Regions from separate parts of the Paenibacillus sp. VTT E-133280 genome, predicted to be linked through region 1. Evidence: riboswitches for the same ligand, from Rfam matches in the RefSeq annotation. Region 1 holds a riboswitch; the other holds the start of a gene.
What was found. Region 1 has a riboswitch for glycine ahead of gcvT (glycine cleavage system aminomethyltransferase GcvT). Riboswitches for the same ligand answer to the same signal wherever they lie in the genome.
Positions count from the first base shown of each region.

Region 2: linked by a shared signal. The riboswitch ahead of CA600_RS08490 (amino acid permease) and the one ahead of gcvT (glycine cleavage system aminomethyltransferase GcvT) in region 1 are both predicted to bind glycine.

Region 1 is NZ_NFUX01000029.1:48,122-57,377, reverse strand. It holds gene CA600_RS14525 (efflux RND transporter permease subunit) at 1-1,318, shown strand, start outside; gene gcvPB (aminomethyl-transferring glycine dehydrogenase subunit GcvPB) at 1,821-3,281, opposite strand; gene gcvPA (aminomethyl-transferring glycine dehydrogenase subunit GcvPA) at 3,278-4,630, opposite strand; gene gcvT (glycine cleavage system aminomethyltransferase GcvT) at 4,737-5,849, opposite strand; glycine riboswitch at 6,036-6,134, opposite strand; gene gcvH (glycine cleavage system protein GcvH) at 6,372-6,764, shown strand; gene CA600_RS14500 (flagellar motor protein MotB) at 7,165-8,001, opposite strand; gene CA600_RS14495 (flagellar motor protein) at 7,998-8,780, opposite strand; gene uvrB (excinuclease ABC subunit UvrB) at 9,055-9,256, shown strand, end outside.
Region 2 is NZ_NFUX01000013.1:89,015-98,270, forward strand. It holds gene CA600_RS08475 (agmatine deiminase family protein) at 1-571, opposite strand, end outside; gene CA600_RS08480 (MerR family transcriptional regulator) at 638-1,474, opposite strand; gene adhP (alcohol dehydrogenase AdhP) at 1,645-2,661, opposite strand; glycine riboswitch at 2,859-2,939, shown strand; gene CA600_RS08490 (amino acid permease) at 3,074-4,426, shown strand; gene CA600_RS08495 (DHA2 family efflux MFS transporter permease subunit) at 4,512-5,975, opposite strand; gene CA600_RS08500 (TetR/AcrR family transcriptional regulator) at 6,142-6,696, shown strand; gene CA600_RS08505 (metallophosphoesterase) at 6,868-8,019, opposite strand; gene CA600_RS08510 (helix-turn-helix transcriptional regulator) at 8,147-9,256, shown strand, end outside.

The DNA.
Region 1 (9,256 bases):
TCTGATGAAACGTCCAGAAGCAGAAACAGTGATCATGCAGTCTGGGAATAGTGCGGACGCAGCACAATGGGGGAGTGTCAGCTCAGAGACCTTAGTGGACTATACCGTTGTTATGAAAAAAGGTGCAGATGCGCAAGGCTTCATCGATTATGTTCGTGATGTAAAGGATTCCTATGCAGGAGCAACCCTGGTGGCCAATCAAATGAGTATGATGGGTTCAAGCTCCACTAGCGAGTATATTGATATCGTGGGTGATAATCTTACTGATATTACTGCTGTTGCAGCAGAAGTTACGGATAAGCTGAAGACTGTGGAGGGTATTCAGAAGGTCAGTAGCAATATGGAGGATACCAAACCTGTCTTTACATTTAAGGTAGATCCAGTACAGACGAATGCACAAGAAATTACCATGCAATTGTCGGCTATGCTGAATCCGATCCCTATGGGGCAAATCGAACTGGACGGTACGTTTGCAGGAGTAGTGTTAGATCCTATAGCTGAGCCAAAGACAGAGCAAGATTTAAAAGCAATGACGCTCATGACTGCTGAAGGTCCAAAGCCGTTGTCACAACTAGCAACCTATGAGGTTCGGAATGAACCAGCACTGTTGTTCCATAAAGATGGGAAGCCATATGCGAGAATCACAGCGGAAGTGGATCCGAAGAAGGTGTCTGAAATCGGAGCGGATATTAAAAAACAAACCGATAGTCTTACCCTTCCAAAGGGTGTGACTCTATTTGCAGGCGGAGCCTCGGTGGATCAGTCAGAGGATTTCGCTGACCTTGGTATGACAGCGCTGATCTCCATCGGGTTGGTGTATCTGATCATGGTCCTCACCTTCAAAACCCTTCGTGCTCCGCTGGCAATCATGTTCTCCTTGCCATTGGCTGCGATTGGGGCGATTGTTGGGCTGATCGTATCCGGCGTAACACCTGATTTCACTTCCCTGTTCGGGGCTCTGATGCTAATTGGTATCGTCGTCACGAATGCGATTGTGCTTATCGACCGTATTAAGCAGAATGAAATGCATATGGGTGTTCGCGAAGCCATTCTGGAAGCGGCAGGAACACGGATGCGTCCGATTCTGATGACGGCAATTGCTACCATTTGCGCCATGACTCCACTGCTGTTCGGCCATGCCGAGATGGGCAGCATCGTCTCGCAAAGCTTGGCGATTGTGGTCATCGGTGGCTTGACCGCGGCAACGCTGCTTACGCTGGTTGTGGTTCCAGCGATTTACGAGCTGTTCTACTTCCGTAAATCGGCTAAGGAGCGCAAGGGCGCGGTGAAAGTAGAAATTCCGACGCATGGTGCTTAATTTCAAAAAGTTATAGTGATAAACAACTGAAACAGGCCCTTCTCAGTCATTTTAAATGATGCAGGGAAGGGTCTTATTATTTAGAAAATGAGAATTTACTTGCGTATTTGAACAGTGCGAGAGATCTAAGTTTTGATTTTATAAATTATGATTTTTACAACGATATACAACGCATTTAGCATAATTAATATGAAAGGGATGATAGAGAATATTCTATGGGACGAAGACAAGGCGGATAACATAAATAATGCGAGGAGCAAATAGGGAAGGGACAATAAATATTTTCTGTGGAATACATTATGGACAAATTCAAATTTCACAAGGAATACATTCCTTTCTAAGGGGAAAACGCTACCCTCCAAATTAGAATATCATAGCTCCAGATTTTTGCGAAGGTGCAGGCCGAGTAGATCATAGTGTTGATTTTTATTCGCATACTAAAAAGCAGGCCGACGATAAACCGATTATCGTGGCCTGCTTTTTTAATATTGCTCACTATCTATTAACCGCAAGAACAATTCAATACCGGCTTACGCGCGGCTTGTGTCTCATCCAAACGGCTAATCTCTGTGGTATGCGGTGCGTTGATTACGATCTCCGGTGTCTCCTGCGCTTCTTTCACGATCTGGATCATTGTATCGATGAAGCCGTCGAGCGTTTCTTTACTTTCGGTTTCCGTAGGCTCGATCATCATACATTCCTCAACAGTCAGAGGGAAGTACACGGTTGGCGGATGGTAGCCGAAGTCGAGTAATCGTTTAGCAACGTCTAAGGTGCGCACACCATACTGCTTGAGGTTTTTGCCGGACATTACGAATTCATGCTTACATACGCCCGGATACGGAATTTCAAAATACGGCGCCAGACGGTGCATCATATAGTTCGCATTCAGCACGGCATTTTCGGATACCTCACGCAGTCCATCTGGGCCATAGGTACGGATATAGGCGTAGGCACGAACCAGAATACCAAAGTTGCCGTAAAAAGCTTTCACGCGTCCAATGGATTCAGGTCCGCCGAAGTCGAGTGAGAAGCTGTTATCTTCGTTTTTCACCACAGTTGGTTGTGGTAGGAACGGAATCAGGATGGATTTTACGCCAACAGGTCCGGCTCCAGGGCCACCGCCGCCGTGCGGGGTACTCATTGTCTTATGCAAGTTCAAATGCACAACGTCAAAGCCCATATCACCGGGGCGGGTAATGCCCATAATAGCATTGGAGTTCGCTCCATCGTAATAGAGCAAGCCGCCTGCTTCATGCACGATCTCAGCAATCTCGACGATTTGGGTCTCGAACAAGCCGAGTGTGCTTGGGTTAGTCAGCATCAGCGCGGCAGTATCGCTGCCGACTGCTGTCCGCAGCGCTTCAAGATCAACCATCCCTTTATCTGTGGATGGGATCGTGATCGTTTCAAGTCCTGCGGCTGAAGCACTAGCAGGATTGGTGCCGTGTGAGGAATCCGGCACGATAACCTTCGTGCGGGTCTCGCCGCGGCTTTCATGGTAGGCGCGGATCATCATGAGACCGGTCCATTCCCCATGAGCACCTGCGGCAGGTTGTAAAGATACAGCATCCATGCCGGTTAGTGCAGACAAGTCATTTTGCAGGGTATACATTAATTCCAGTGCGCCTTGAATGCTTTCTTCTGGCTGGTAAGGGTGGATCTTAGCTAGGCCTACGATGCGGGCAACATCTTCGTTAATCTTCGGATTGTATTTCATCGTACATGAACCGAGTGGATAGAAGCCGTTATCTACCCCAAAGTTGCGGCGTGACAAGGAAGTGTAGTGGCGAATGACATCCACTTCCGATACTTCTGGAAGCACGACGGGTTCGCTACGGAGTAAACCTGATGGAATCAGAGATTCTAAGCTTTCTTCCTGCGGCACATCGCACAGTGGCAAAGAATAGGCCGAACGGCCGGGACGGCTTAATTCAAAAATTAGACTTTGCTCCGGTTTCATAAACAGCCCTCCAGTGCGCTAGCGAATTGGTCGATTTCGTTTTTGCTTCTTTTTTCCGTAACGGCTACCAGCATATGTCCAGCAAGTTCAGGATAATCACGGCCCAGATCATAACCGCCTAAATAACCTTCCTTCAGCAGCTTCGAATTAATTGCGCTAACGCTGCTTCCCTCAGGAAGCTTCAAGACAAACTCGTTAAAGAAGGGGGAGGAGAAGGCATATTCAGCACCTGTTAGTTGGCTAAGTTTATCAGCGGCATAATGGCTTTTACGAATGTTTAGCTCGCCTACTTCACGCATACCTTCTTTGCCCATAACGGACAAGTAAACCGATGCGCAGAGAGCCAGCAGCGCCTGATTGGAGCAGATGTTCGAGGTAGCTTTTTCTCGGCGGATATGCTGCTCCCGTGCTTGCAGCGTCAGAACGAAGCCGCGTTTCCCGTTACGGTCAACCGTTTGGCCTACGATACGGCCCGGCATCTTACGCATCAAGTGCTCAGCTACCGCGAAGAATCCACAGGTTGGACCGCCGAGGGAAGCTGGAATACCAAGTGGCTGAGCGTCACCGACTACGATGTCGGCTCCGAGCTTGCCTGGTGTTTCTAGTACGCCAAGAGCGATCGGATTTGCACTGACGACGAACAACCCTTTAACAGCATGGATCAGCGGCTCAACAGAGCTAAGATCTTCGATGCTGCCAAAAAAGTTAGGCGATTGCATCAGTACTGCGGCTGTATCACCATCAATGGCTTCAGCAAGCTTCACCTGATCGGTAACGCCGTTTTTATAGTCAATCTCCACGACCTCAAGCCCCCAAGCATTAGCCGATGTGCGTAACACTTGGCGCGCTTCAGGATGAACGGTGCGGGAAACAATTAATTTTTTGCGTTTGGTAGCACCAGCTGCGAGGACTGCTGCTTCGGATAATGCGGTTGCGCCATCATACATGCTGGCATTGGCTACTTTCATACCGGTTAGTTCGCAAATGTAGGATTGGAATTCGAAGATCGCCTGCAGTTCGCCTTGGCTGATCTCCGGTTGATAAGGGGTGTAAGCAGTGTAGAATTCAGAACGGGAAATGACATGGTTGATCACCACAGGGATGTGATGGTCATATAATCCGGCGCCGAGGAAGCTGGCGTGCGAATCGAAATCAGCATTTCGGTCAGCGAGACCTTTCATGTGACGTAGCAGGGCGTACTCATCGAGTGGTTCAGACATCGGCATAGTGCCTTGATAACGGACGGCTTCAGGAATATCGGAGAACAGCTCATCTATGGACTGAATCCCGACGGTTTCCATCATCTCTACGCGGTCCTGTGCTGTCATGGGCAGATAACGGTGCTTCATTAAGGTTTCACTCCTTGGCTTTTTTAAAATATAAGAAAGTACAATTTTCACGCTATACTTTATCCTTCTATTTCTCGCTTAAAAGCTAACCGTCCCAATATGGACGCTAAAGGCGTTTATACTTGTAAAAAGGGGCTTTAATCACGACAGCCTTAAGCTGCTTGCCGCGTATCTCTACGAATACCTCTGTGCCTATTTCACTGTAAGCTGTATCAAGCAAAGCTAATCCCAGATTGCGTTTCAGCGTTGGTGATTGGGTTCCGGTTGTGACCTCTCCGATTTTAACGCCGTTCGCATAGACTGGGTAATGGGAGCGCGGAATGCCCCGGTCAATCATTTCTAAGCCGACCAGACGTCGGGGTAGACCGGCTTCTTTTTGCTGCACTAGCGCATCGCGACCGATAAAGTCCGCTTTGTCCAGCTTCACAAAGAACTGTACTCCAGCTTCAAGAGGGGTGATGTCAGCTGACAGCTCCTGACCGTACAGCGGCAATTTTGCTTCAAAACGCAGCGTATCACGGGCGCCCAGTCCAGCAGGTGTTAATCCGTGAGGAGTGCCAGCTGCGAGTAGGCCGTTCCATAACGTTGCTGCCCCATCCAGCGGAGCGTAGATCTCGAAGCCATCTTCGCCGGTGTAACCCGTACGGGAGATCAGTACTTCTACACCGCAGACGGTTGCGCGTTCGATGAAGTGGAAGGGCTTGAGTTCTGAGATCGGAGCATCAGTAACTTTCGCGAGTATGGTCTCTGCCAATGGGCCTTGCAAGGCAAGCAAAAGCGTCTCGTCAGAGACATTAGTGAGTGTGACTTCACCGAATTCAGAGGTCAGATGCTCTTGCAGCCACTGGAAGTCCTTATCGATGTTGGAGGCATTTACGACAAGCATATAACGGCCTTCACTTATTCGGTACACGAGCAAATCGTCGACCACACCGCCGTTTGGATAACAGAGCAGCGTATATTGTGCCGCACCATCGGTCAGGCGGCTGACATCGTTGGTCGTCATTTTTTGTAAAAAGGCTTCAGCACCGCTCCCGATCACCATGAATTCACCCATATGCGATACATCGAACAGTCCAGCCTGCTGGCGAACAGCTTCATGCTCCTTCACGATACCTGTAAACTGTACTGGCAGCTCCCAGCCGCCAAAATCAATGCACCTGGACTCCGTGTAAGCGGAATAGAGATCGTAAAAAGGTGTTCTTTTCAAAGCATCCATATCGTCACTCCCCTAGTCTGATTAGATACGAAAAAAAGGACAGGCAGAAGCAATCATGCATAAATGCACTAATCGCTTTCTGCTCTGTCCTTTGTACCTGAGAGTTACCCTGCCGTAACGAACCTGCAAGTTTCCCCGTTGGTGACCTGACGCACTCAGCCCCGCGTCTGATGCTCTCCAGAGGTACGTCCGACAAAGGTCCTTTTGCCTGAGAGATTCACCCCTGTTAGGGCTTACTCCTTCGGCGCCGTCTTCAAGTGAGACAGTCTCTCCCTATGCCATCATCCGCAACTGTATTTGTTTTATATTTCTCCGAGAAACGGTTATCGTCTATAAAAAAGACGACAACGTCGTTTCTTCTTGTATGTCTCCATTAAACGGGTATAGGAGGGCGCTGTCAACAAGAAAAAGTCAAAAAAACGACAAATTTATTTTACTGTTAGTAATATTGACATTCTGCTCTGGGATCACTTAGGCTATAACTAAATTTAGAATTCCAATTTGGAAATGAGGCGGCTTGAAATGAGTGAAGTTTTAGATCACCTTCTTTACAGCGAAGAGCATGAGTGGGCACAGCAAGTGGAAGGACGCGTAGTACGTATTGGGATTACGGATCATGCTCAGCATTTGTTAGGCGATATCGTATTTGTGGAATTTCCAGAAGTGGGCTCGGCCATTTCAGCCGGTGACAGCGTAGGCAGTATCGAATCCGTTAAGACTGTATCGGAATTATATTCACCCGTCTCGGGGACGGTTACCAAGATTAATGACGGTTTAGAGGCTAGTCCGGAGCTGATCAACGATAAGCCGTATGGCGAGGGTTGGATTTTTGAAATTGAAGTGGACGGAGAGTATGCTGATGCTGTAAAAGGTCTGCTGGATGCAGCCGGATATCGTGCATTGGTAGGAGAGTAATTGGGATTTTTCACAGTATATTAATTTTATCGCGAGTGATATTTGTAGCAGCAAGTTTCTGTTTTTGGGGACTTGCTGTTTGGTATTTTTATTTAGAGGTGGGTGGGGATTTTTGCGTCATACCCTGGGACGTCTCGGAATTATTTGATTTTATTTAAAAGCGAATCTGCTGTTGTGGAATTAGGGAAAACCTCCCTCATTTTAGACGAATATAGCGTGACACAAAGAGTTTTAGGGAATTTCTCCCTGAAAATTCCGGTGAAACCGCTATTTTTGACTAAATAGGGGATTAATCAGGGAGTATTTCCGTAATTAATAGTGGCAAGTCCATTTTAGTATGTTGATAGCAGATTCGCACCCGCACTAACTACTATATCTAGCTCTGAGTACAATCAATATTTTATTCACCCTCTTGAAGCTGCCGCAGCACAATGATCTCTACACGGCGGTTCTTCTGCTTACCTGCTATCGTGGTATTATCTGCGGTGGGCTGGGTGTCAGCATAACCTGCGTATTGAAAAGTATCCGGCTTCAGTCCTTCATGGTCTAGAAAAAAGCGAAGTACAGATAGCGCACGAGCACCAGACAGCTCCCAGTTGTCGTTAAATTGAGAAGCCGAGGATACGGGCGTATTATCGGTATGTCCTTCAATGCTAATCTTTGCGCCGATGTCTTTGAATAAACCAGATAACTGCTGAAGAGCAGGGAAGGCTGGTGATTTCAGGTCTGCCTTACCTATATCGAATAGAAAACGATCACTGAGTGTGATTTCTATACCCTGCGGTTTGTCAGCAACAAAAATTTGTTCTCCGAGATTATTTTCCTCCACATAGTGGGTGATCACACCCATTAATTCAGCAAGTTTAGTCTCTTGTTCTCGAAAAGCGAGCTCACGTGCCGAAGGTGTTTCATTCTCCGCTTGTTCACCAGATCCGTCATTCGGTCTTGCAGTTGCAGCTGCATCCTCATTTCCGTCTGTACTTTCCGGTTTGTTCTCAGTTGATTTTCCAGCATCTAAAATACCGTTCCCACCCTCAAGGACAGTGGTTCCAGACTTGAAGGTCTCGGATAACGAGCCTGTCACGATGTTATATTTGTCAGTATCCAGGCTGCTCATCGCATACAATATAACGAAAAAAATAAGTAAAAGTGTAATTAGATCTGCATAAGTAATCATCCAACGGTCACGGCTTTCCCGAGTCTCTACACGCCGCTTGCGCCGGTCTCTTTGTCTCATAAAAGGCCTCTAGTTTCCGCACGGTCATTCGTGTCCGAGTCTGAGATGAATGAGTTCATTTTTTTACGTACCAGCAGTGGATGATCCCCATTCTGTAGAGAAAGAATACCTACTAGCAGCATTTCCATGCTATGTAGCTCACTTTGACTGCGGGATTTGATTTTGGAGGCAATGGGTAAAAATATTAAATTAGCGATGGCTACACCGTACAACGTTGCAGTGAACGCTACTGCGATAGATGTGCCCAGATTTGACGGATCTGTAAGGTTGCCAAGTACACGGATGAGACCCATCACCGTCCCGATAATTCCCATCGTTGGTGCATATCCACCAGCAGCTTCAAAAATCTTAGCATAGTTCTCATGCTTCAATTCTTTAGCGTCCATTTCCAGTTCCAAAATCTGTCTTACCTGCTCAGGATCAGTGCCGTCGACAATAAGAAGCAGACCTTCACGTGTAAAAGAATCCGGATGTTCTTCAGCTTGTTTTTCTAACATTAAAACGCCGCCGCGACGGGCCACGGTTGCCATTGCAATGAGTTCTTCAGCTTTTTCCATATCACGATCAGGGTTGCTGCCGAAAGCCATGCGTAGTGCTGTTGGAATGGAGCGCAGCTTAGATGCCGGGAAGCTGATCATAACGGCGGCAAATGTACCCCCGAACACAATCAAAGCCGCATTAAGCTGCAGCAGTCCTGAGAGGCTTCCGCCTTCCCAGAGATAGCCGCCGATTAACGCAGCCAGTCCAGCCAATAGGCCAATTATTGAGGTAATATCCATGCTTCAAGCTCCTAACATTTCTATGTATTATGGTTTGCATCGATCTAGTCAACACTGTATAATGAACGGGAACACATATTCTTATCTTCCATATTTTTAATTATAAGAAAGTATAAGTTTCACGTTATACTTAAACCTTATAATTCTCGCACAAACGCTTAACGTCTTTTAGAGACGCCAAAGGCGTTTAGCTTGCTATCGTATGGAGAGAGAACATTCAGACAACAATTATAATATATTAATCTAGTTTAGACGATAGAGGGGAGACGGGCAAATGAGTGATATTGTCGTCAGTACGAAGACTTTTGAATTGGAGTCCGAGTATACACCCCAGGGCGATCAGCCTCATGCCATAGAGGAATTACTACAAGGCATCCGGCAGGGCAAGAAGCACCAGACGCTGCTGGGCGCGACGGGTACGGGGAAGACGTTTACCGTTGCACAAGTTATTTCCAAATTAAACCGCCCGACATTAG
Region 2 (9,256 bases), on a different contig from region 1:
ATGTACCATTACCATCCAGTTCAAATGCTCCACCCTCAAGGACAACATCATTTAGATCAATGGGTTCCGTGCCAAGCTGTTTACTAAGTCTCTTCGAGATTAATGCATCATTTTTATATGGCGTTTTCTTACCCCATCCATTAAATCCCCAGTCCATGAGTTTAATATTGTTGTCTTTGTCGTATACAAAAATCGGTGCAGTATCTCTTGCCCATACGTCGTCAGTAGGAACAATGTAGAAGTCGATTTTATCCATATCTATACCTTCGTCATACAGAAGATCATAAATATAGTTCTTTTCGTATTTATCAAATGCAATAATATGAACATTTTCCCCATCGCTTAAGGCATCAGTCATTTCTATCCAAATAGGCTCAACCTTGTCCCTATAATCTTTACCGTAAGTGAAGTTATGGGGCCACTGCAACCATGTACCTTCATGTTTGCTGCTTTCATCAGGCATTGTGTATTTGCCTGCTTGCCGACCTTCTTCTGCTTTAATTTTATTACATCCCATTAAGAAAACAGCCGATAATATAACCCCTGAGCACAATACAACTAACTTATTCATTATGAAATCTCCTTATGTTCTGATTCGTTCTCTGGAAGTAGAATAAGCGTTGACATAGTGTCAAGGTCAAGCATCTATTGCCTGGCTTTTTTTGATCACAGGAAAACAGATCTGCGTCACGTACTCTTCTTCAGGACAGTCACATTCTGGACCTTTTAAGTAGGTTTCATAAGGTGGACCATCCTTTTTATAGCCGCCGCCATCTATCCATTCTTCAAGTGCCATATGAGCGTAACCGATATAGTCATAACTCCCAATATACAAGGTAGTAGCAACCAAAGTTGGCGGAAGTTTTTTTATTTGCCATTTCCTCGATGCATCGCCGTCATTCTTATGAAGGATTGGGATCATCAATTCAATATCGCTTTGGTCAGGGGTAAACGCCTCATCAAGAAAAAAGACAGACGGAACACCAAGCAACTTAATATTACTTTTTTCCGCTTGTTCATATAAGGAATCAACATACTTGTCCATGTCAGCAATGTTAATTTGCAATCTTTGACTTAGGACCTCTTTCTCGTTTCTCATTCCGAGCGATATATCAAAAGATCTTCGTTCGCCTTGAATCAAATCCATTTTGATTTCAATCATCTCTTGCATTTCTGCAATGATTTGTCTATTTCGATTCATCTCACTGGATAACTCAAGTATTTTTGAATGCATCCATTCAGTCAGCAGTTCTCTATCTGATGTCTGAAGGATAGTTCTAATCTCGGGTAGGGAGAATCGATATTCTTTCAGTCTCTTAATAAGTAACGCTGTTTCTAGTTGGCTTTTTTCATAATATCTATAGCCGTTTGTAGCCTCTACATGCGCTGGTTTCAAAAGTTCTTCTTTATCATAGTGTCGCAACATACGTGCACTCATTTTGCAAAGCTGAGAAAATCTATTGATCGTGTACATATTTCTCTCTTTCTTAGTGTGATCGTATGGTTAGATCAATCACTCTGTAGTCATTGACTCAAGCTTCTATGCTTTAAAATTACAGTCTAATACGTTTGGTGCGACTGTGCAAAATTATTAGTCATAAAAAAGCCCGAAAAGTAGCACTTTTCGAGCGTGTTTCTTTAGGGTCATTTCGTCATATCAAGGACGATTCGGCCATTGATTTTGCCTTCTAACATAAGATCGTAGATCTCATTAATATCTTCTAGTTTACGTGTCTCAATAATGGTTTTGATTTTCCCTTCTGCAGCGAATTGTAATGCTTCTTGCAAATCTTTGCGAGTGCCGACAATCGAACCAACTACCTTTGTTCCATTTAATACGGTATCAAAAATGGGAACATCCATGGATTCAGGAGGCAGCCCAACCATGACGCAGGTACCGCCGCGGCGAATGGCACGGTAGGCTTGGTCGAATGCTTTTTTCGCAACCGCTGTACAAACGACACCGTGTACTCCGCCGATTTCTTTTTGAATCCAGTCTGCCGCATCTTCTTTTAATGCGTTTACGGTTTTGTCTGCGCCAAGTTGTTTGGCAAGCTCCATCTTTTCATCCGACGTGTCGATGGCCACTACGTTCATTCCCATTACTTTTGCATATTGTACACCAAGATGCCCTAATCCTCCGACACCGAAAATGGCTACCCACTCACCTGGCTTTACACACGATACTTTCAAAGCTTTATAGGTAGTAACGCCTGCGCAAAATAAAGGTGCCGCTTCGATAAAGCTTAGATTATCAGGAACCTTAACTACATAATCGGCAGCTGCCACACAATATTCTGCATATCCGCCATCTACGGAATATCCGGAATTTTGCTGATCCAGACAAAGAGTCTCTCTTCCAGTAAGACAATATTCACAATGACCGCAGGCTGAGTACAGCCATGGAATTCCTACACGGTCTCCTACCTTTAAGTGTGTAACTCCTTCACCTATTTCTTCAATAATCCCAACGCCTTCATGTCCGGGAATAAGAGGGAGTTTCGGTTTGACGGGCCAATCGCCATGAGCAGCATGCAAATCAGTATGACACACTCCGCAGGCCTGAATGTGGACAAGGATTTCTTTGTGTCCGGGTTTTGGTTTAGGTACGTCTTGTAGCTCTAACTTTTCTTTGAATTTCTTTACTACAGCGGCTTTCATTAGCATACTCCTTTAGTTTTTTGCTTTTCAAAAAGTAGTATGTTCATGAGGCTAACTTTAAATTCTTGAGACTTTTATCACTGATTAACACTCACATCACAAGTAATATGTTAGAATATCAGAACAGCTTTACTGCGTTACCGCTTTATCAACTTCATAATTCACGAGCTATGATGGCTAAGGATTACACTTTAGCTGGAGCAGCTTCTGGAGAGACTGCGGAAATTCCGCGGCGCCGAAGGGTTCACAATCTCAGGCAAAAGGACAGAAGAGTACTGAATATGTATTTGTCATGCTGATCGCTATCAGCAGGGCAAATATTATTTGATATTCTTACGATCTGGGAGATTGGATGACATCCAATCTCTCTTTTTTTATTCTAATTTATTGTACTCACAAGGGGGAACTAGGTATGGCACAACCAGAATTAAAGAGAGAGCTGGCTAATCGGCATGTTCAACTTATTGCTATTGGCGGCACCATTGGTACAGGATTATTTTTGGGATCAGGTAAGGCGATAGAGAAGGCAGGCCCATCCATTATGATCACGTATTTAATCGTGGGTATTGCTGTGTTTTTTGTGATGAGAGCACTGGGAGAACTCCTATTATCTAAAGCGGGCTATCAATCGTTTACGGATATTGCTGAAGACTACCTTGGATCACGGGTCGCATTCATTACCGGTTGGACCTATTGGTTTTGCTGGATTATGACGGCTATGGCTGATGTCATTGCTGTTGGCGTATATGTACAGTACTGGTTTGATATCCCGCAGTGGGTTCCTGCCATCGCCTGTCTAGTCGTGTTATTAGGACTTAATCTATTAACTGTAAAGAGCTTTGGGGAACTCGAATTTTGGTTTGCTTTAATTAAGGTAATTACGATTCTCGCCTTGATTGGTCTTGGGGTCATTTTACTGATCATTGGATTTAAGACGGATGCAGGATCGGTGACGATACGAAACCTATGGGAGTATGGGGGCTTTTTTCCGAACGGCATATCAGGCTTCTTATTTTCTTTTCAAATGGTTGTATTTGCTTACGTGGGTGTAGAATTGGTCGGGGTGTCGGCAGCGGAAACAGCGGATCCGGAGAAAAATATCCCATCTGCGATTAATAAAATTCCTTTACGGATTCTATTTTTCTATGTCGGTGCGCTTTTCGTCCTGTTATGCATTAACCCTTGGACAGAGCTCAGCCCGGCAGAGAGTCCTTTTGTAAAAACCTTTACTTTAGTAGGGATTCCAATTGCCGCAGGGATTATTAATTTTGTCGTATTAACTTCAGCCGCTTCTGCTTGTAATAGTGGAATGTTCTCGACAAGCCGAATTCTCTATAATTTGAGTAGAAATAACCAGGCGTCACCTCATTTGGGCAAACTGAATAAAAACCATGTCCCAGGTAACTCGTTATTCATTTCTACAATTGTTATATCTGTGGGTGCTCTTTTGAGTAAACTTATTCCGGAGCAGGCTTTTGGAATCGTGACAACGATTAGCGCCATTTGTTTTATATGGGTGTGGGGCATTGTTCTTATCTGCCATATTAAGTATAAGAAAACCCGGCCAGACTTACAGGCGAAATCCAAATTCAAAGCACCGTTCACACCGGCTATTAATTATATTGTCTTAACCTTGTTCGCTGGAATACTGATCATCATGCTGTTCGCTGGAGAAACACGCCCGGCTTTATTGTGTACTCCGTTATGGTTTATTTTATTATTCATCTTGTATTCGATTAGAAGCAAAAAAGGGAAAAGTAATTAAGCTTGAGTGAGGGATTCACACAAAAAGCCATTCCTATACGGAATGGCTTTTCTTCATATACTGCAATTGCTAGTTACAACCAAGGTTATTCCTTGTTAACTAGGTTTGCTTTCTTTTCAATCGTGATCTTGCTTTTCATAGGCATAAATAAGGTTATAACAAACGCGGTGACGGATAAAATCATCATAAAGTAATAGGCGTCACTTGCCCCAAGAATGGATGCAAGGGATTTAAGGATCTCAGGAGTAGTAGAGGGATTGCTCTGCATCACTGTGGCCGCATGACTTGTAGCCTGCACAGTGTAAATCGTAATTACGACAGCAGTTCCGATGGCTCCGGCAATTTGGCGAACGGTATTGTTCACTGCTGTGCCATGCGTTCCTAGTTGTTTTGGCAACGCATTTAGTCCGGCTGTATTGAGTGGCATCGTAATAAAGCTTAATCCAATTCGCAAGCCAATGGTACGAATCATTAGATACATATACGTGGTCGATTCAGATAGATCAGTTACCGCCCACATAGATGGAATAATAAATAGCAGACCAATGATGAACAGCGGTTTGGCACCGAAACGGTCGTATAATTTACCGGTGACGGGCGACATGAACGCATTTACGAGCGCCCCCGGCAACAAGAGTAGTCCTGCATCAAATGCTGTAAAACCACGGCCATTTTGCAGGTAAATAGGCAATAGAATCATATCTGCGTACATCATCATGGTGATTAATACATTAATAAGAGATGTCAGCGTAAATACTTTATTTTTGAAGACAGACAGGTTTAGCAGCGGATCATCTGACTTGATTTGTCGAATACAAAATACGGCCGTTACAGCGATTCCAATGCCTAATGTCAGGATCACTATTACGTCGTCCCAGCCTTTACTGCCTGCACTACTGAAGCCGTATAAAATCAAACCAAATCCGACGGTCGATAAAAGAACACTTACTACATCCAGTTTCGACTTAGAGGTCTCAGATACATTCACTAAATATTTGAACGCCAACGCTATAACAAGGATGACAAGTGGGATAAGGCCGATAAATAACCAGCGCCAAGAGTGATATTCGACAACAAATCCCGCGAGCGTCGGTCCAATGGCAGGAGCAAATATCATTGCGAGTCCAAGCAGTCCCATAGCACTGCCACGTTTCTCAATAGGGAAGATCGCGAGTACAACGCTCATCATGAGCGGCATTATAATGCCTGCACCAGCAGCTTGGATCATCCGTCCGACTAAGAGTAGACTAAAGCTCGGCGCTGCTGCACAAATGATTGAGCCAAGTAATAAAAATGACATGGCACTTAGAAATAATTGACGTGTTGTAAAACGTTTCATTAAATAGGCTGTAATCGGAATCAATATCCCGTTGACCAGCATAAAACCCGTTGAAATCCATTGTACAGTTGTTGCCGTGACATCAAATACATCCATCAGACTACTTAAGGCGACATTTAAAAGCGTCTGATTGAGTGTAGATAAGAAACAACCAAAAATTAGGATGGTTAATAGGATTCCTTTATTTATTTTCTTAATATCTTCTTGCATGGTGCAGGCCTCTCTTCATTGCTTTTTCGACATAGTGTCGATAAAATAAATCATATCAGCATTTAAACGGTATTCCTATTTGCAATTTTATTGAAAATGTCGACTAATCGACAGAATGGGTAAATTAGTTGATGAAATACTATATAAACGATAATAGAGGGATGAAATGTCCGAACATAAAAGAGTTGACCCACGAGCCATTCGCTCAAAAAAGATGCTGAAAAATGCTGTTTTTTCATTATTGGCCGAGAATGTGGAGATTTCTCAATTGACTGTCCAAAAAATCGCCAACCGTGCTGAGCTGAATCGTGCAACGTTTTATTTGCATTATGAGGATATTAACGACTTATTGCGCCAGATTGTACATGAAATCTTTGACGAGCTGTCCATGAAGGTTGAACCGCTATTACAAATGAAGAGCAACAACGAACAGGAGCAGCTGGTCACATTTTTAAATTACTTTTATGAATACCGAAAAGTGTTTGCTGTATTAATTGAGCACAAAGGCTTCAAAGAACATTTGACCAACCTGTTAAAAAATACTGTTGAGAAACGAAGAAACGTGAGAAACATAGATTCCACTAAGGAGGTTGTCTCCCTTGATATTATTGCAGCATCACTACTGGGGATTATTATGTGGTGGATTAAGGATGGCAGCCAATATAGCGCAGAATACATAGCAGGGCAAATTACCTTGATGTATAAAAGAAAGTATTTATAAGTGCTAGACTGCGCTACATGGAGGACATGGGTAAAAACCGCTGTATGATATAGAGATACAAATTTCAAGATAACGGATATTCCCCGCACCAACCTTAGGTAAAACTATAAAAAGCGGCAGTCTATGACGATAATTCTCGTTCAAAGGCTGTCCGCTTTTTTTAAAATCATATTATTTAAAATCAACTTTAATTTGTGCTATCTCACTGTTCGTACCAATGCGTAATGGCGGTCCCCAAGTCCCAACACCAGATGTAACGATGACGTGAGGGCTGTTTGGATTCTTCTGATAGTGTCCGTAATCTACTGTGAACATAGCATTGGTGATTAGATTTGCAGGGAATACTTGTCCTTGATGCGTATGTCCACTAAGTATCAAATCGACGTCATCTCCGTATTCAATCATATTCGTGGGTTGATGATCCATTACGATAACGGGCATAGTGGTATCAATGTTACTCATCACTTCAGAAGTAACTGCTCTAGCGTTTCCTTGATCACCAATCGGGGATGAATCTCTCCTGCCAACTACAACGAATTGATTATCAATAACGACATGCTCATCATTTAGAAGTTTAATGTTACTCTTGTCTATAAAGTTCACAATTTCATCGTAGGATCGTCCTGCATCATGGTTACCTAAACAAGCATAAACCCCATAGGTGGACTGAATAGTATTTAATAACTCTATTCCTTTGGAAGGATTAGAGAGGGCATAGTAGTTTCCATTAAATATATCTCCTGACATCAACACAATATCCGGCTGCATATCATTAATGCGATCAACAACCTCTGCAAGAAATTTGACATCATTTATGTAGCCTAAGTGTAAGTCACTGATTAGAACAATATTTAAATGCTCTAATGAGGTGCTTTTGTGTATTTGGATGGGATACGATACTTCTTTTATCTGATTGGCGTTATAAATGCCATAGGACACCAACCCTATGACTAGCATTAATACTACTGACCTTGTATGAAAAACAACACGTTTTGGCGCAGGGGAGGGGATGATTTTGATCCATTTACTAATAAGTAAGACTACATCGGAAAGGAGTAACAGCAAGAACAAATAGAAATAGATCCCCATCCAATAGTCCCCGGATTGACCAATAAAATTAACAATACTTGAATCGTTCGTCATAGCTGAAGAGGACAATAGTAGATTAATAATGATTGTTACCGCACACAAGCCGTAGATGACTCCGTATATAATCCCATTAATATTTGGAAATACATGTTGTAACCATTTAAAAATCTTTCTCGCGATGTAATAGTTACTTGCCGCGTACATAGCGAATATAAACAAAAATGCAAATACCATATGATGCACCGTCCTATTTTTTTAGATTTCAGAGAGCAATCGTTTATAATCAATAATTATGAGCAAATCGTCAGGTACTCAGTAACAGTAACATATTTTTTCATGTTGGAAGAGGAGATTGTTGATTTTGAATAAAAAGAACAATGGATCAGATCAAATCGTACTGGCCGCAATCGAAACGATTGAGGAAGTGGATTTTCTACTTATGACGGAGTTAACGGCATGGTTTGTTCTTTCTGGTTATCTAGAAATAATGCGAAACGGTTCGGATATTTTGATTCGGACAGGCGATATTTTCGTTTTTAATAAAGGTGATATTGTTCGTGTAATTGGCAGTGAAGAGAATGCGACGCTCTCGGTAAAGTTTCTAACCAATGAGTATCAAGAAGAGTTTCCGGCATTTAAGCTTAACATTCCACTGTCGATGGTGTACAAAAAAGATGGATATGAGCTTGTGAAGAATTGTATGGCGTACTTGTACGTCGAAAGGATATATCCGGGAGCCGGTTCTGATTATATCATCGAAGGGTATTCGAAACGTTTAATCGGATTGCTGTACCGTTATCTTGGGCCAGAAGATGAAAAGAAGCAAGTGCATACAGCTTCGGATAAGGTAAAAGAAATTGTATCATTTATCAATGTTAATTATGCGGACAAACTCAGCCTGGATGAGATTGCTGAACAGTCTTATAGTAGCAAATACTACTTGGCGCATTCCTTTAAAAATCAGCTAGGGATTTCAATCGGAAATTATATCAAAGAAGTGCGATTGTTTCATAGCTTACGTATGCTGGAAAATACGAACGATAAGATTGTCACGATTGCTTTAGTCAACGGCTTCCCCAATGTACGATCATTTAACGAGGCATTTAAAATAAGGTATGAGCTTTCACCTGCTGAATTTCGTGAACAGCGTCAAATAAGAGCGGTGCAGAATCGTGCCGATGCGGAGCTGTCCCAAGATGTATTAGCTCTACTATCGCCGTATGTGCCGTTAGGTGAATTGCCGGCTGGCACGTCTATTGCCCCCGATCGCATCGAGGTGCAATTGGATTTGCATAAAACGATCGGCCAGTACTCAAAGGTCAATCATGTTCTTAAAGTAAAAGGCGAACTTATGGATAGCCGTTTGCTCGAAGTACGTCAACGCCTTAGGGTGAAGTGGGTAGCGGTCACTCGTATTTTTAAAAAAGTGGATATACGTGTAAGCGAAGGGAAGCTGTTCTGTTCATTTCGT